DNA from 2 places in the Halorhodospira sp. M38 genome. Region 2 is predicted to be linked to the other one. Evidence: predicted binding sites of a transcription regulator. Region 2 holds the regulator's gene; the other holds the start of a gene.
What was found. The regulator FliA, encoded in region 2, starts transcription of late flagellar genes. The targets are predictions, from matches to a motif close to GCTAAAGTTNNNNNNNNNNCNGCCGATA.

Region 1 (9,019 bases), on a different contig from region 2:
AGTGAGGCGCGAATTAACGAGCAGCTCAGTGCCATCGCCGGCGGTGGGGCGGACCCGGCGTGGTCGGTCGGTTGCCGGTGGGGACGTGGTGCGGCGGAGATCGCTGCAGAGGCGCGGGAGTGGGGAGCCGATCTGGTCACGATTGGTGCCCACGGGAGGCGCGTGGTACGGGATCTGTTCCTCGGCGCAACCGCGGAGCGCCTGGCCCACGAGCGCGCCGGGCCTATCCTGGTGGTCAAGCGCCCGCCGCAGGGCGGTTACCAGCGGGTTCTGGTGGCCGTGGACGGGTCCGGACGCTCGCGACACGCTGTCGAAGCGGCCGCCCGCCTGGCCCCGGACGCCGCGCTGCAGCTGCTCGGCGTTCACGATACGACACCGCTGGAGCGGATCTACGGGGCGGGCGAGGGGGCTGCTACAGAGCTCCAGGCGGCCCTGCAGGACGGGCGGCAGCAGACCGCCGAGGCCCTGGGTCGCCTCGTGGACGAGTTGCCGGTGCGGGATCGCGTAGACCACTTCGAGGCCCGCGGCGGCGATCCGGCGACGGTGATCCGTCAATTCGCCGAGGAGGCGGATGTCGATCTGGTTGCCATGGGGACGCGGGGCCTCTCCCGCTGGCAGGGTGCCCTGCTCGGTAGCGTTGCCCGCCGTGTCGCCCACGAGAGCGAGCGCGATGTCCTGCTGACCAGCGGCGAGGGCTGAGCGCCGGCGCGGATCTCAGGTGCTGAGGGCCTCGCGGAAGGGCTCCGGGGTGCGGCGCGGCCGGCGTGCGGTGTAGTCGAAGAAGGCGATGGTCGTCCGGGCACGGGCGACCTCCTTGGCGTCTGCCGGGCGCTCGACGCGGTAGAAGAGTTCGGCCCTACTACGTCCGATCGCGCCGGCGCCGACGGCGATGGTCAGGGCGTCGCCGTGGAAAGCCTCGGCCCGGTACGCTACCTCCAGCTCGCTGATGACGATACCGGCTCCGCCACAGTCCCCCTCACTGAAGCCGTAGTGGGCCAGAAAACCCACCCGGGCCTCGTGGAGCAGGGAGACTAGGGCGTCGTTGCCCAGGTGGCCGCCGTAGTTGACGTCGGTGATGCGCACCGAAAGCTCGGTGGCGAAGGGCAGATGCTCGGGCAGTTCGATCGTCATGGTGGCGATCATAAGGATCGGCGGTTGCCATCGCCAGCACAAGACGGGTGGCTAGAGGGCCGTCCGCAGCTCCACGCGGCGGTTGCTCGCCAGCTCGTGGATGTCCTGTTCAGCGTTGTCCTCGTCGATAAGCCGCGCCTCGATCTCGATCCGGTCCTCGGGTAGGCCGAGGTGCACTAGCTCGTCCCGGACCGCCGCAGCGCGCGCTTCGGCAAGTTGCTCGTTGATCTCCGGACTGCCCCGCGTATCCGCATAGCCGATGGATAGCACCACGCCCCAGTGCGGGTTGTCCTCGACGGCGCGGACGAACCGCCGGATCTCGTCTAGAGCGTTGCGGGTGAGGTCGTCGCTGCCCGTGGCGAAGTAGACCTCGGTGCGCGGCCCGCGTGGCAGGCGCGGGAGGTTGCCCTCCCAGGTTGGGCCGTCACTGTCCGCCATGGGTTCGCCGGTGCGGCCAGGGATAACCTGGCCGCGGGTGGCGGTGCCGGCGTCGACGCGCTCATGACGGGCGATGCACTCGCGGTAGTGGCCGAGCGCCCGCTGGAAGGCGGCCGGGGTCAGCCCGATCTCGATCAGCTCCCCGCTGTATCCGGCCTCGTAGCGGATCTGTGGCTCGCGCCCGTCGCGCAGGGCGTCGAGTAGCCACTGCGTCGTCCGGCGGCTGAAACGCAGTGTCCGCGTGTCCGGGTGCAGACGCACCGGCTCGACATGGCGGCGCCGATCCCCGCCCCAGGCTGGCTCGCCAATATAAAGATCCCCCTCGATTTCTTCCCGGGGAGGGCGATTGGCGAAGAAACTCAGATACTGTCGACCGTCATGCCGGTAGCTGATTAAGGCCACCCCTTTTCCGGGGATTTCGTGGGCCATATGGCACCCGGAACGCCCCTCGAAGGCGTGCCATTGCGCGCCATGCGGGTCCATGCGGTGCGTCTGCTGCCCACTGACAGCCCCGGCGCTTACGCAAATTGCCGCAGCGCAGGCGAAAACGATTGCAAGGGTCCGGGTACGATGATTCATCATGTCCACCATATCGGCATTTGCGCGGGAAACTGAAGTGGAGGGAAAGGGATTCCACAAGGGGGTACAGGGGTGCGGTTATACGCCACCACACAGCGCCCCCATTCCTGCGTTAGTGTTTAGGTCATCGTGGAGGTCGAGCGCTGGACCAGATAGGCAAGGGCTCGGCACACGAACGAACCTCGAAGACTGGGCGGGCCCAGCGTACCGACCCAGCGCTTTGAGGAAGGTCGGCACCCAGGTGCCGGCTGCACGGGAAGTCCCACGTTAGCGTGGGCGACCACCCCCTACCGCGCGGGGGTAGAGCGCGGTACCGGCTGAAACGCTGAACGGAGGACGAAACGTATGGCCGATAACATGTCGCTGACGGGCCTTAGCGATGAGGAAGCTAAGGAGTTCCACAGCATCTTCATGCAGAGCTTCCTGATCTTCACGGCGGTGGCCGTCGTGGCCCACTTCCTCGCTTGGGCCTGGCGTCCGTGGATCCCCGGTGCCGAGGGCTACGGCTCCGTCATCGAGGGTGTTCACAACGTGACCGCCGCTGTTTCCCAAATCGCGCCGCTTGCTGGTTAAGGAGATAGAACCATGTGGAGACTCTGGAAGCTTTACGATCCGCGCCGCGTCCTGATCGGCATCTTCTCCTGGCTGGCCGTGCTGGCCCTGGTGATTCACTTCATCCTGCTCAGCACCGACCGGTTCAACTGGGTTGGCGGTGCTGCGGTCAGCTCGGTGAGCGAGTCCGCTGAAGAGGTGTCCGCTCTGCCCCCGCGGCAGGTCTGACACCCGCTCCCGGAAGGTAGGAGGCTCTCCCGCTCTCTCGGAGTGGGAGAGGTTCCTCCCAGGGAGCCTGCCGGACGCGGCAGGTTGTGAAGAAAAACGGGGCATATGCCCCGTTTTTCTTTGTGTGTCCGCACCAGTCTCCTGTCTCCTCTGGGGGAGGTCTTCTATGCCGGCCCCCACCAGCCAAGCGCGGTGCCCGGGCGCCTACACGTCCGGGCACCCATTCCTTGCCCAGCGAGCGCCTGTATGGCGTCTGTGTGGTGCCCGCTAGCGGCGAAGGAGGCGGCCGGCGCGCATCCGCAGCCGTTGCCAGAAAGAGAGTCGGTCGATGAACAGGGTGCCGTCCAGGTGGTCGACCTCGTGGTGCAGGCAGACGGCCTCCAGGTTCTCCAGCTTGCAGTGGAACCGCTCACCGCTGGTGTCCTGAGCGCGGACACTGATCCGGGTGGGGCGCACCACAAGGCCTTGCCGACCGGGGACCGAGAGGCAACGCTCCTCGATGTAACCGGGCAGGCTGCTGCCGGTGATCTCCGGATTGATGAATACGCGCGGTGTCTGTTCCGGATCGGCGCAGCAGACGATAATGCGCCGGCGGACATCCACCTGCGGGGCCGCCAGTCCGATGGCGGAGGCGGCGCGCATGGTCTCGATCATGTCGTCGACCAGCTCACGGAGTTCCTGGTCGAAGGTCTCCACCGGTGCCGAGGGTTCCCGCAGACGGGGGTCGGGGTGCTCAAGGATGTTTAGCTTGGCCATGGGGGGTCCTAAGGAGAAAAAAAGGGGCGAGATCCGCAGACCCCGCCCCAGTGTCGAGCCGTCAATGGGCTGCTATCCGCGCAGGCGGATTTACACCATCGACTCGCGCGTTGCCAGCGCGTCGCTCTCGGCAATCTCCGAGGCCGGGATCTCGGCCGCGGCGTTGCCCTGGAAGTAGCTGGGATACCAGTCGGTGTTCGTCAGGATCGCGCCGTGCACCAGCAGGGCGATCAGCAGGACCACACCCAGCAGCAGCGGGAGACCGACGCTGGGCTTGACTACGAGCCAAATGCGAGCCTGGTTCATGTGTTAATCCTCCCTTAACCGAGCCACGGCGAGTAGGCGAAAGCCAGCACGTGCGCAACCACGGCGATGCCGAAGAAGATGCGCGCGCCGTCCAGCACGTAGCTGTGCAGCTCTTCCGCCTCCGGCAGGGTCAGCCCGGACGGCCAGACCCTGTTCGGGTCGTCGAAGTCCACGAAATCGTCGCGATCTCTCATAGTAGCTACTCCTTTTATGAAAGGCGTTAGCCTCCGAACCACCCGCCCAATCAACCGGACCGGAGATGGAGCGGGCACCATCCAAATGTCGCAGGGTTAGATAAACAAGAAGGGCGGGTGGCGGTCAACGCTCGGGGGCGCGGTGCCGCACGGGGTGCGCTGCCTTGCCGCGCCACCCTGCGCGGCTACTGCAGAAAAACGTATAAGTACGCGCCAACTGCCCGTTTGTGAAGGGTGTGCGGCGATTTGCCCAATCGTTATCGGTCGCCGCCGTTGGCGGCCACGGGAGCCGCTGGAGCGGTTTTATCGAAAAACCGGGGATTTGAATCGATATTCGCCCGGAAAATCCCGGCGGGCGCGGCCTGAGGAGGCTTTCGAATATCCGGTGGAAACACCGCTCGATGGGAATCATCGGAGGGTGCGACACTGAATCTGTCTCGGAAAAAGGGGGGCGATCCCCAAAGCTTCTTCCGGTGGGACGGACCGCGGTGGCGACGGCCCACAGCGGCCGTTGCACGTCGTATGAGGGGCGGTGGGGGAGAGCCCGGGGGCGGGGTGGGCTGTGGCCACCCCCCCGCCCATATCAACGCCTGAGGGGTCTCAGGCCGCGCCGGCGAGCCCGCGCAGGACGTAGTGCAAGATACTGCCATGACGGTAGTACTCCCACTCCTGCGGGGTGTCGATCCGCACACGGGCCTCGAAGGTCGTCTCGCCGCCATCCTCACGCCGTGCGACCACACGTACGCTGCGGGGCTGCTCGGTGATGCCCTCGATGTCGAAGGCCTCGTCCCCTGTCAGGCCGAGGTTCTCGGCGTTCTCGCCGTCGCGGAACTGCAGGGGGAGGACGCCGAAGCCCACCAGGTTGGAGCGATGGATGCGCTCGTAGCTCTCGGCGATGACCGCCTTGATACCCAGCAGCTTGGTCCCCTTCGCCGCCCAGTCACGGGAGGAGCCGGTGCCGTACTCCTTGCCGGCGAGCACGACCAACGGGGTGCCGGCCTGCTGGTAGCGCATGGAGGCGTCGTAGACGCTGGTTTGCTCGCCACTGGGCACGTGCGTGGTCCAACCCCCTTCGGTGCCCGGTGCCATGCGGTTGCGCAGGCGCACGTTGGCGAAGGTGCCGCGCATCATGACCTCATGGTTGCCGCGCCGCGAGCCGTAGGAGTTGAAGTCCTTCGGAGACACGCCCTGCTCCTGCAGGTACTGCCCAGCGGGGCTCTCCGGGTGGATGGCACCGGCCGGCGATATGTGGTCCGTGGTGATGGAGTCGCCGACGTAGATCAGGCAGCGGGCGCCGCGGATGTCCTGCAGCGGCTCCGGCGTCTTGCTCATCCCCTGGAAGTACGGGGGGTTCTTGACGTAGGTGGACTCACGCCAGTCGTAGAGTTCCCCCTGCGGGGCGTCGATGCCCTGCCAGGCGTCGTCGCCGTCGAAGACGTTGGCGTACTGCTCGCGGTACATCCCGGCCGAGATGTTGCCGCGGACGAGATCGGCGACCTCCTGCTGGGTGGGCCAGATGTCCTTGAGATAGACATCCCGGCCCTGGTTGTCGGTGCCGAGCGGCTCGTTGTACAGGTCCCGGGCCATGGTGCCGGCCAGGGCGTAGGCCACCACCAGCGGCGGCGAGGCCAGGTAGTTGGCGCGGACATCCTGGTGAATGCGGCCCTCGAAGTTGCGGTTGCCCGAGAGCACCGAGGTCACGCACAGGTCCCCCTCGCGGATGCCTTCGGTGACGGCGTCGGGGAGGGGGCCGGAGTTGCCGATGCAGGTGGTGCAGCCAAAGCCCACCACCGAGAAGCCCAGATGTTCAAGGTCGTCGAGCAGCCCGGCCTGCTTGAGGTAGGCGGGGACCACCTGGGAGCCGGGTGCCAGGCTGGTCTTGACCCAGGGCTTGGGCAACAGGCCGCGCTCGCGCGCCTTCTTGGCCACCAGGCCGGCGGCGACCAGCACGGCGGGATTCGAGGTGTTGGTGCAGGAGGTGATCGCCGCGATCACCACATCGCCGTGCTTGAGCAGCTCCTTGCGCCCGCCGATCTCGATCTCCACTGCGCCCCGCTCGTGGGCGTCGTCGATCCCCGGCGCGCTGTGGCCGCCCTCGTCCTCGAAGTGCTCCTCGGCCTCGTCGGCCGGCACCGCATGGTGGGCACGCAGGTGCTCCTGCAGGGTCTGCTTGAAGCTGGTCTTGGCCGCGTCCAGTGAGACTCGGTCCTGAGGCCGCTTCGGTCCGGCGAGACTCGGGACCACCGTACCCATGTCCAGCGACAGGGTGTCCGAGTACTCGGCCTCGCGAGCACCGGTCTCCCGCCACATGCCCTGGGCTTTGGCGTACTGCTCGGTGAGATCGATAAGCTCCTGGTCGCGGCCGGAGAGCTCCATGTAGGCCAGGGTCTCCTTGTCCACCGGGAAAATGCCGCAGGTGGCGCCGTATTCCGGGGCCATGTTGGCGATGGTGGCCCGGTCCGCCAGGGGGAGGTGGTCGAGGCCGTCGCCGAAGAACTCGACGAACTTGCCGACCACGCCCTTCTTGCGCAGTATCTCGGTGACGGTCAGCACCAGGTCGGTGGCCGTCGCGCCCTCCGGCAGTCGGCCCTCGAGGCGGAAACCCACCACCTCCGGGACGAGCATGCTGATCGGCTGACCCAGCATGGCGGCCTCGGCCTCGATGCCGCCCACGCCCCAGCCAAGGATGCCCAGGCCGTTGATCATGGTGGTGTGGGAGTCGGTCCCCACCAGGGTATCCGGGTAGGCCTGTGGCGTACCGCCATTCTCATTGCGGAAGACCACCTGGCCCAGATACTCGAGGTTGACCTGGTGGACGATGCCGGTGCCCGGCGGGACGACCCGGAAATTCGAGAACGCCGTCTGCCCCCAGCGCAGGAACTCGTAGCGCTCCCGGTTGCGCTGGTACTCGATCTCGGTGTTGAGCTGCAGCGCCTGACGGTTGCCGAAGTGGTCGACCATCACCGAGTGGTCGATGACCAGGTCGGCCGGGGAGAGCGGGTTGATCTTGCCCGGATCACCGCCGAGGTCGCGCATGGCGTCGCGCATGGCGGCCAGATCGACCACCGCCGGGACGCCGGTGAAGTCCTGAAGCACCACGCGTGCCGGCGTGAAGGCGATCTGGTCCTTCGGTGCCGCCTTGGGATCCCAATTGAGGACCGCCTCGATATGCTCGCGGGTGACGTTGACGCCGTCTTCCGTGCGCAACAGGTTCTCGAGCAGGATCTTCAGGGAGTAGGGCAGGCGATCGACGTCGTAATCGCGGCGCGGCCCGTCCAGGCTGTGGATCTCGTAGGCCTTGCCCCCGGCTTGCAGGGTGGTCCGCGAGTTGAAGCTGTCCGTCATGATCCCTCCAGTGGTTGTGCGATCAGCGTTGTTTGGAGTGTATCGAATCCATCCTGATGCGTCGCTTACGCCTCGGCAGGCAGCCGCTCAAGTAGTTCACGGGCAGCGCCGGCGATGGCCTGGCGCCGGAAGAGCAGCGTCATGCGCCCGCCCCCGTTGTCGCGCCACAGGCTGGCCCCCCGGATGCCGCAAAGGAGCAGAGCGCGGATCAGCGCCGCGTTGCGCTCGTTCTCGAGATGCTGCTGCTCGCCGCGGATCATCAGCCGGGGCCCCATCTGGCTGATGGTCTGGCTGTAGAGGTCACCGATGCCGTGGATGACGCTCATGTGTGTGGCCCCCTCGAAGTAGTCCGCCTGCCCCCGCGCCTGCTCGATCCCCTCGGCGATGCGCTGGAGCACCGCCGGGCGCTTCATCAGGCGGCGCTCGAGGTGGAGGATGCTCGCCACGTAGCGTGTGGTGTCGGCCTCCTGGGGGTCCTCGAGCTGCTCCACCACCCGCCGCAGCCCCGGGGCGAGGCGCGCTGCGCCGTAAAGGGCGTCGGTGCAGCCGTCGTACTCCCCAAGCAGACCCTCGATCAGAGGCTCATACCGGCTCGCCTCGGTATCCCCGGTGCGTGCTACCTCGCGGATGCACTGCACCGCCTGCATGATGACGGCGAGGGTCAGGGCCTGTTCCTGTTCGCGCGAATCGCTCACACCACCTCCGTTGAATCCGTCTGCAGGGTCGGCGGGGGATCCGGCTGGGCCGGGTCTGCGGCGGCAATCACGGCCCCGCCCAGGCAGTGATCACCGTCGTAGAGGACCAGGTGCTGCCCTGGGGTGGCGGCCCGCTGGGGGGTATCGAACCGAAACCGTACGCTGCCATCCGCGTTGTGGGTCAGTCGGCCGGCCTGGGGCTGTTGGCGGTAGCGCACCTGGGCCTGCAACCGCGCGCCATCTGCAGGGCGCGGCGCCAGCCAGTGGCAGGGTTCGGTCGTCACCGCCACGCTCTGCAGCCAGGGGTGGTCGTGGCCCTGAACAACGATGAGCGCGTTGCGCCCCGGGTCCTTGGCGGCCACGTACCAGGGTGTGGCATGGCGGTCCCGATCACCGCCGATCCCCAGTCCGCGGCGCTGGCCCAGGGTGTAGAAAGGCAATCCGCGGTGGTCGCCGATGCGTTCGCCGTCGGCGGTGATGATCGGGCCGGGATGAGGTTCGATGTAGCGCTGCAGGAAGCGGGTGAAGTCCCGCTCGCCGATAAAACAGATCCCCGTACTGTCGGGGCGGTCGAAGTTCGGCAGCGCCGCCGCGCGGGCCTCCTCACGGATGGCCTCCTTGGTGCTGTCGCCGAGCGGGAAACGCACGGTGTCCAGGGCCGTACGGGATACGCCGGCGAGGAAGTAGCTCTGGTCTTTGTCCGGATCGAAGCCGCGCAGCAGGGCCGGCCCGTCGTCACTGGCGCGTCCCAGGCGGGCGTAGTGGCCGGTGGCCACGGCGTCCGCCGCGAACTGC
Region 2 (9,019 bases):
CGATCTGATGGACCGCGGCCTGGTGCTCATCGACACCGTGGGCATGAGCCAGCGCGACGTGCGTTTGGCCGAGCAGTTCAAGACCTTGGGCAGCGCCGAGGGGCTGGTGAAGACCTACCTGGTGCTCTCAGCGGCCACCCAGATGGCGACGCTGACCGAATCGGTCAGCGCCTTCGCCGGCGCCGAGCCGGTGGGCTGCATCTTCACCAAGGTCGACGAGGCCTCCAGCCTGGGCGGGGCGATGACCTGCGCCCTGCGCACCAAGCTGCCTATCGCCTATCTGGCCGTGGGGCAGCGGGTGCCGGAAGACCTTCAGGCGGCCAGGGGTGATACACTCGTGCACCGGGCGTGTGCGCTGCTGGACGAGCACGTTCAGGAGGCCGACGAGGAAGCCCTGGCATTGGCTCTCGGTGGGGGAGGCGCATGTTCCTGACAGAGCCAGGCCTCGATCAGGCGGCGGGGTTGCGCAGGATGGCGAAAACCAGACCGGTCAAGGTGGTCGCCGTCACCGGCGGCAAAGGCGGGGTCGGCAAGACCAACGTCTCCGTGAATCTGGCCACTGCGCTCAGTCGCATGGGCCAGGAGGTGATGCTCTTCGACGCCGACCTGGGGCTGGCCAACGTCGACGTGGCCCTGGGCCTGTCGCCCAAGCTCAACCTCTCCCACGTGCTCGCCGGCGAGGCGAGCCTCGATGAGGTCCTCGTCGAGGCCCCCGGCGGCTTTACCATCGTGCCCGCCTCTTCGGGCACCCAGCGCATGGCCGAGCTCACCGCCGCCGAGCACGCCGGGCTGATCCGCTGCTTCAGCGAGCTCCAGCGCGAGGTGGATGTGCTGCTCGTCGACACCGCGGCGGGCATCTCCGAGAGCGTGGTCAGCTTCGTGCGCGCCTGCCGCGAACTGGTCATCGTCGCCTGCAATGAGCCCTCGTCGATCACCGATGCCTACGCCCTGATCAAGGTCCTCAACCGCTACGGGGTCGAGCGCTTCCACCTGGTCGCCAACCGCGTGCGCAGCCGCCGCGAGGGGCAGATGCTGCACCAGAAGCTGGCCGTGGCCACCGAGCGCTTCCTCGACCTGAACCTGGACTTCATCGGCGCCATCCCGGAGGATGATCGCCTACGCCGGGCGGTGCAGAAGCAGCAGCCGGTGGTCGAGACCTACCCGAACAGCCCCTCGGCGCGGGCGTTCGGTGATCTGGCGCGGCGAATCGACGCGTGGCCGACCCCCTCGGGGGCCACCGGGAACCTGGAGTTCTTCGTCGAGCGACTGATCGAATACAGCAGCATGGGGGGAGAGGTGACCTGATGAATGGTCACGCGATGTACACCGCGGTGGCACAGCAGGGCGACGAGGATCTGGTCACCCGCCACGCCTCGCTGGTCAAGCGGATCGCCCACCATCTGGCTAGCCGCCTGCCGCCGAGCGTGCAGCTCGAGGACCTGATCCAGGCCGGTATGATCGGCCTGCTCGAGGCGGCGCGCCAGTACGACTCCTCCCAGGGGGCGAGCTTCCAGACCTACGCCGGCATCCGCATCCGCGGCGCCATGCTCGACGAGATGCGCCGGCTCGACTGGACGCCGCGTTCGGTCCACCGCAAGGGCCGCGAGGTGGCCGAAGCCATCCGCAGCATCGAGCACCGGACCGGGCGGGATGCCCGCGACCACGAGGTGGCCGAGGCCCTGGGGATCTCGGTGGCGGAATACCACAATATCCTGCAGGATGTGTCCTCGGCGAAGGTCTTCAGCATCGACCAGGAGGACCCGGGCACCGGCGAGCCCCACGAGCCCGCCGGGCACGACCCCGGCCCCCTGGCCATGCTGCAGGACGAGGCGTTCCAGGGCGAGCTGGCCGAGGCGATCCGGGAGTTGCCCGAGCGCGAGCGCCTGGTCATGGCGCTCTACTACGATGAGGAACTCAACCTGCGTGAGATCGGCGAGGTGCTCGGGGTCTCGGAGTCGCGGGTCAGCCAGATCCACGGCCGGATCATGCTCAAGCTGCGCAACCGTCTCGGGGAGTGGCGGCGCGAGCAGCAGGAACGAACGGCGTAGCACGGCTTTGGCAAGGCCTCGAGATAGGGGGGCAATGTGGCAGCGGACAAGAACATGAAGATCCTCGTTGTGGACGATTTCTCCACGATGAGGCGGATCATCAAGAACCTGTTGCGCGAACTCGGCTACAACAACGTGGTCGAGGCCGACGACGGCAACACGGCGCTGCCCATCCTGCAGAAGGGCGGGATCGACTTTCTGATCACCGACTGGAACATGCCGGGCATGACCGGTCTGGAACTGCTCAAGCACGTCCGTGCCGACGCCAATCTCAAGGACCTGCCCACGCTGATGGTCACCGCCGAGGCCAAGCGCGAGCAGATCATGGAGGCGGCGCAGGCCGGGGTGAACGGCTACATCGTCAAGCCCTTCACCGCGGCGACGCTGCGCGAGAAGATCGACAAGATCTTCGAGCGGGTCCAGGCAGGCGGGGGATGAGCAGCATGCGCCGGGAGCAGGGCAGCAGCGGCGCCGACCTCGAGGCGTACCGCCGCGCCGCGCAGCAGTTACTGGAGCACGTCGACGCCGGGGACAGCGAGGGTGCCCAGACGGTCATCGACGACCTGACCCACCTGCGGGAGACCGAGCTCTTCCGCGAGCTGGGGACGCTGACCCGGGATCTGCATGAGGCGATCAAGGCGTTCAACTACGACGAGCGCCTGGCCGATATCACCTCCCAGGAGATCCCCGATGCCCGCGAGCGCCTGAACTACGTCATCACGATGACCGAGCAGGCCGCCCACCGCACCCTGACGGTGATCGAGGGCAGTGCGCCGCTGGCGCAGGAGCTGGCCGAGGAGGGGGCACGGCTGGCGGAGCGCTGGCAGGCCTTCCAGCGCCGCGAGCTCAATGTCGAGGACTTCCGCGAGCTCTCCCGCGAGCTGGATGGCTTCCTCAACCGGGTCCAGGCAGACAGCCGGCAGATCAGCGATCAGCTCAACGAGGCGTTGATGGCCCAGGACTACCAGGACCTGACCGGGCAGATCATCCGCAAGGTCATCGCCCTGGTCGAGGAGGTCGAGTCGAACCTGGTCCAGCTGGTGCGCATCTCCGGGCAGCGCTTCGAGGAGGAAGGCCAGCAGCCCTCCACCCGGCCGGCCGAGGACGCCGAGGTGGCCAGCGAGCGGATGCGCCGCGGCGAGGGGCCGACCATGCCCGGCAAGGGTGGCGACGACGTGGTCAGCGGGCAGGACGAAGTGGACGATCTCCTGTCGAGCCTGGGGTTTTAGCCCGGGCACCGAGAAGCCCAACAACAGCGGAGGCCGAGCATGGCCATCGACCTCGACGACGACATCGTGCAGGACTTCCTGGTCGAGTCTCGGGAGATCCTCGACCGGCTGGGCGAGCAGCTGGTGGATCTGGAGCAGCACGGCGAGGACCAGGATCTGCTCAATTCGGTCTTCCGCGGCTTCCACACCATCAAGGGGGGCGCCGGGTTCCTCGGGCTCGATCCGCTGGTTGAGGTCTGCCACCGCACCGAGGACGTCTTCAACCTGCTGCGCAATGGCGAGAAGCAGGTCTCGCCGGAGCTGATGGACACCGTCCTGCGCGCGCTCGATGTGGTGGTCGCGCAGTTCGGGCAGATCGAGAACGGCAGCGACCCGGAACCGGCCTCGGCGGAGCTGCTCCAGGAGCTCGACCGGCTCAAGCAGGCGGATGCCGGTGCGCCGCCGGCCGCCGCCGCAGGGGCAGCGCAGGAGCAGCAGCCGGCCTCCCAGCAAGAGCAGACCGGCGACGACAGCGACGCCGAGTTCGATGAGCTGCTCACCGCCCTGGACGACGGCGACGAGGCCGCCACCTCCGGAGGCGGCGACGAGATCACCGACGCTGAGTTCGAGCAGCTGCTCGACGAGCTCCACGGCAAAGGTCAGCACCAGGGCAAGCCGGTGGCCGAGGATCCGGCCGCGGAGGCCGCCGAACCGGCCTCGGGCGGCGGGGACGACGAGATCACCGAGGAGGAGTTCGAGCAGCTGCTCGACAGCCTCTACGGCCCCGGAGCAGCGCCCGGCAAGGACGCGTCGCCGCCGGCGGTCGAAGGCGCGGGCGACGATGCGCAAAGCGCTTCGGCGCCGCCCCCACCCGGCGCGGCCGCGGCTGGCGAGCCGCAGGCGGCCGACGCGCCGGCGGCCCCCCGGGAGCCCGAGCCGGCCGCTGCGGCGGAGTCGACCCCGGCGACGCCGCAGGCCGATGCCCCCGCCCGCAAGCCGGCCGCCGGCGGCGGCCAGGGTGGTGGGGGCGGTGGCGGTGCCGGTGCCGACAAGGGTGGCACGGGTGCCGATGCCGGGGGTGGCGGCAACAAGGTCGAGGCCTCGGTGCGGGTGGATACCGCCAAGCTCGACGAGATCATGAACCTCGTCGGCGAGCTGGTGCTGGTGCGCAACCGCCTCTCCAACCTGCGCAACGAGCTCGACGACGATCGCCTCGGCCAGGCGGTCAGCGATCTGGAGCTGGTCACCTCCGACCTGCAGTCTTCGGTGATGAAGACGCGCATGCAGCCGATCAAGAAGGTCTTCGGCCGTTTCCCCCGGGTGATCCGCGACCTGGCCCGGCAGCTCGACAAGGAGGTCACGCTGGAGACCCACGGCGAGGACACCGACCTGGACAAGAACATGGTCGAGGCCCTGGCCGACCCCATGGTCCACCTGGTGCGCAACGCCGTGGATCACGGCGTGGAGTACCCGGATGAGCGCGAGGCCGCCGGCAAGCCCCGCCAGGGCACGGTGACCCTGTCCGCCGAGCAGGAGGGGGATCACATCCTGCTGACCATCGCCGACGACGGGCGCGGGATGGACCCGGACAAGCTGCGCGGCCTGGCGGTGAAAAAGGGCATGATGGACGAGGAGTCGGCCTCGCGGCTCGATGACAAGGAGGCGTACAGCCTGATCTTCCACGCCGGGTTCTCGAGCAAGGAGGAGATCTCCGACGTCTCCGGCCGCGGCGTGGGCATGGACGTGGTCAAGAACAGTCTCTCGCGGCTCAACGGCACCGTGGACATCGACTCCGAGCTGGGCCGTGGCACGGTCATGCGCATCCAGCTGCCGCTCACCCTGGCTATCCTGCCGACGCTGATGGTCAAGGTCTCCGGGCGCAAGTTCGCCCTGCCCATGTCCGTGGTGCGCGAGATCTTCGAACTCCAGGACGTGCGCACCAACGTGGTCAACAACCGCCTGGTGGCCATCGTCCGCGACAAGGCCATGCCGCTGTTCTTCCTGGAGCGCTGGCTCAGCCAGGCCGGTGAGCCGGTGCTCACCACCAAGCGCGAGATGGCCAACGGCGAGGAGGCCGAGGACGAGCGGCAGGTCATCACGGTCATCGTCGGCAACCAGGCCGTCGGCTTTGTCGTCGACGAGGTCATCGGTCTCGAGGAGGTGGTCATCAAGCCCCTGGGCGCGCTGCTCCACGGCCTGCCGGGGCTGGCCGGCTCGACCATCACCGGCGACGGGCAGATCGCCCTGATCGTCGACATCCCGAGCCTGATCAAGGCCTACGGCAAGCGGCTGTAGGCCGCCCGGGCGCGGGGCGCGCGTCGCTCGTAGAGGAGGACTGGGTGAGCATTCGGGTTCTGGTGGTCGACGATTCCGGCTTCTTCCGCCGGCGCATCCGCGCCATGGTCGAGCAGGACCCGCGTCTCGAGGTCTGCGGCGAGGCTGGCGATGGACGCCAGGCCGTGTCCCTGGCCCAGCGCCTGTGTCCGGACGTCATCACCATGGACATCGAGATGCCCGAGCTCGACGGCATCTCGGCGGTCCGCGAGATCATGCAGCGCCGGCCCACCCCGGTCCTGATGTTCTCCTCGCTCACCCACGAGGGCGCACGGGCCACCATCGAGGCGCTGGAGGCCGGCGCCGCCGATTTCATCCCCAAGCGTTTCGCCGACCTCTCCGGGGATATGGAAGCGGTCCAGCGGCAGCTCTGCGAGCGGCTGGTGGAGCTTGGCGGCGGTCGCCGCGGCGGCGGTTCCCGGGGCGGGCAGGCGGCCGCCTCCCAGGCCCGCTCCCCCGCCCCGACACCCCCTCCGGCTGGCGGTGAGGCCGACCGACCCCGGCGCACCCCTGCCTCGACGGCGCCGTCGACCCGGCGGAGGACGGGCGGCGAGCTCGCGCCCGAGTCCCCGGCCGAGGCCCCGACCCCGGCAGCCGAGCCTGCCACTGCCCCCGCGGCAGGCCCCCGGCGGGGCGCGCGCGGCGCTCCGCGCCTGGCCGACCTGCAGGCGGTGGTCATCGGCTGCTCCACCGGCGGTCCGGTGGCCCTGCAGCGGGTGCTGACGCGGCTGCCAGCGAGCTTCCCGGTACCCGTGCTGGTGATCCAGCATATGCCGGCCTCCTTCACGCCGGCCTTCGCCGAGCGTCTCAACGAGCTCTGCCAGGTGCGCGTGCGTGAGGCGGCCGATGACGACATGCTGCGCCCGGGCGAGGTCCTGCTCGCTCCCGGAGGCCGGCATCTGGGGGTGCGCGGGCGTAGCGGCGCACTCAGCGTCTACACCTACGAGGGGCAGAGTGACCACCACTACAAGCCGAGTGTCGACATCGCCTTCAGCGAGCTGGCCCGGCTGGCCCCGGGCGGGGTGCTGGGCATCGTGCTCACCGGCATGGGCTCCGACGGGGCCAAAGGGGCCCGGCTGCTCAAGGATAACGGCTGCTGGGTGTGGAGCCAGGACGAGGCGAGCAGCGTCATCTACGGCATGCCTGCGGCGGTGACCCGGGCCGGGCTCACCGACCAGGTGCTGCCCCTGGACCGGATCGGAGACGAACTCGCCCGCCTCCGCTAGCGGGCAGGATCGCAGGCCTATGCGCATCTGGACCGTGGCCAATCAGAAGGGCGGCGTCGGCAAGACCACCGTCGTCACCAGCCTGGCCGGGCTGCTCGCCCAGCGCGGCAGCTCGGTGCTGGTGGTCGACCTCGATCCCCACGGCTCGCTGACCAGCTACTTCGGCTACGACCCGGAGGAGGTCGAGCCGAACCTCTACGAGCTCTTCCGCCACCAGGGGCGGGGTGTCGACCCCGAGGCGATGAGTGTGCCCACCGCGGTGCAGGGGCTGCACCTGCTGCCGGCGTCCACCTCTCTGGCGACCCTCGACCGGCAGCTGGGCAGCCGCAAGGGGATGGGGCTGGTCATCCGCCGCGGCCTGAGCACCATGGCCCACCGCTTCGACTACACCCTGCTCGATTGCCCGCCGATGCTCGGCGTGCTGATGGTCAACGCCCTGGCCGCCTGTGAGCGGCTGATCGTGCCGGTGCAGACTGAGTTCCTGGCTCTCAAGGGGCTGGAGCGGATGGTCCATACCCTGGAGATGATCGAGCGCTCGCGGCCCCGTGCCCTGCCGTACACCATCGTCCCGACGCTCTATGACCGGCGGACCCGGGCCGCGACTCGGGCCCTGGAGGAACTGCAGCAGCGCCACGGCGAGCGGGTCTGGCCCGGTGCCATCCCGGTGGATACCCAGTTCCGCGAGGCCAGCCGCGAAGGCCTGCCGCTGACCGTGATGCAGCCCTGGTGCCGCGGCAGCCTGGCCTTTCGTAAGCTGCTCGATCACTTGACCCGCGGCGAGCGCGAGCGTGACAACGAGGTGGCCGGCCATGTCTGAGGAGGATCCGGGCAAGGGGCTTCCCGATCACCAGCGCGCCCTGGGGGAGTACCTCCAGGCCCTGCTCGACGACGTCGAGGACTACACTCCGGAGGCGGAGGTGGAAGCACCGGCATCCGATGCCCCGCAGGCGGAGCCGGCACCGGCCCCGCGGGCGCCGGATGCGGAGCCTGCGTCGGGGTCGGCACCCACCGGGCCGCCGCCGGCTGCCGAGCGGCAGCCGGCCCGTACCCGGGAGACGCCGCCGAGCCGGGTGGCCGAGCGCCCGCGGATGCCGCAGGCGCCGCCGCCGTCGGTGGCCCCGCCGGAGACGGCCCCCGGCGAGCCCGAAGCGCACCCGCCGTCCGCCGAGACCGCAGCGCCGCCCCGGCCACGGGCCGGGGCTACGGGAGGCGGCCAGGAGCCGCCGACCGACCCCACCCCGGCGTGGGCGCGTCCCTTCTTCCAGGCGCTGACCCTGCACGTGGGCGCGCTTCGCCTGGCGGTGCCCCTGGTCAAGCTCCACCGGGTGGTGCCGTGGGAGGATCCCGACGAGGTCGAGCCCACCGTGGGGCAGCCGGGGTGGATGCACGGGCTCCTCGACCACCGGGGGCGGTATGTTCAGGTCGTCGACACCGCCGAGCTGGTCCTGCCCGAGGACCGTCGTCCGCCGCTCGAGGAGCGCCGCGCCGGGAAGATCATCATCGTCGGCGACGGCAACTGGGGGCTGGCCTGCCGCGAGGTGGGCGCGGTGCTCAAGCTCACCCCGGATCAGGTGCAGTGGCGCTCGGCTCAGGGCCGGCGGCGCTGGCTGGCGGGTACGGTGCGCGAGCACCTCTGTGCGCTGGTGGATCCCGACGCCTTCGCCGACATGCTCGAGCAGGAGGGCGGCGTCGGGGGCACCCTGGCATCCCCTGCCGCCGGGGGGCAGAATGGCCCCGCCGGCTCCCGTTAAACCCGTAGCGAGGGGAATACATGGCTTACGAACAGGCACAGTACGATGAGGATGCCGAGCTCGCCGAGGGGCCGACCTCCCAGTGGGTGACCTTCAAGCTCGGCAATGAGCACTACGGTATCAACGTGATGCAGGTCCAGGAGGTCCTGCCGTTGTCCGAGATCGCGCCGGTCCCCGGCGCGCCGGAATTCGTGCTGGGCATCATCAACCTGCGCGGCAAGGTGGTGACGGTGATCGACACCCGGCTGCGCTTCGGGATGCAGTCGCGGGAACCCGACAAGCAGAGCCGGATCATCGTCATGGAGGTGGCGGAGAACGTCGCCGGGATCCTGGTGGATAGCGTCGATGAGGTGGCCAGCGTCCGCGAGGCGCAGATCGATACGGCGCCAAACGTGGGCAACGAGGAGTCGTCGCGCTACATCTACGGGGTGGTCAGCCGCGAGGATGGGCTG

Region 1: LRA98_RS01850 (MotY family protein) is a predicted target of FliA. The motif match lies at 2,160-2,187, and genes of this name have one in related genera.

Annotation. Positions count from the first base shown of each region.
Region 1 is NZ_JAJNQP010000002.1:35,464-44,482, reverse strand. Features, by position in the region: gene LRA98_RS01860 (universal stress protein) at 1-699, shown strand, start outside; gene LRA98_RS01855 (acyl-CoA thioesterase) at 715-1,131, opposite strand; gene LRA98_RS01850 (MotY family protein) at 1,183-2,052, opposite strand; gene pufB (light-harvesting antenna LH1, beta subunit) at 2,494-2,721, shown strand; gene pufA (light-harvesting antenna LH1, alpha subunit) at 2,734-2,928, shown strand; gene def (peptide deformylase) at 3,196-3,684, opposite strand; gene LRA98_RS01830 (light-harvesting protein) at 3,775-3,990, opposite strand; gene pufB (light-harvesting antenna LH1, beta subunit) at 4,005-4,184, opposite strand; gene acnA (aconitate hydratase AcnA) at 4,785-7,529, opposite strand; gene hflD (high frequency lysogenization protein HflD) at 7,595-8,224, opposite strand; gene mnmA (tRNA 2-thiouridine(34) synthase MnmA) at 8,221-9,019, opposite strand, start outside.
Region 2 is NZ_JAJNQP010000005.1:96,776-105,794, forward strand. Features, by position in the region: gene flhF (flagellar biosynthesis protein FlhF) at 1-433, shown strand, start outside; gene LRA98_RS05145 (MinD/ParA family protein) at 472-1,305, shown strand; gene LRA98_RS05150 (RNA polymerase sigma factor FliA) at 1,305-2,048, shown strand; gene cheY (chemotaxis response regulator CheY) at 2,103-2,486, shown strand; gene LRA98_RS05160 (protein phosphatase CheZ) at 2,492-3,277, shown strand; gene LRA98_RS05165 (chemotaxis protein CheA) at 3,317-5,551, shown strand; gene LRA98_RS05170 (protein-glutamate methylesterase/protein-glutamine glutaminase) at 5,596-6,816, shown strand; gene LRA98_RS05175 (ParA family protein) at 6,836-7,633, shown strand; gene LRA98_RS05180 (chemotaxis protein CheW) at 7,626-8,567, shown strand; gene LRA98_RS05185 (chemotaxis protein CheW) at 8,588-9,019, shown strand, end outside.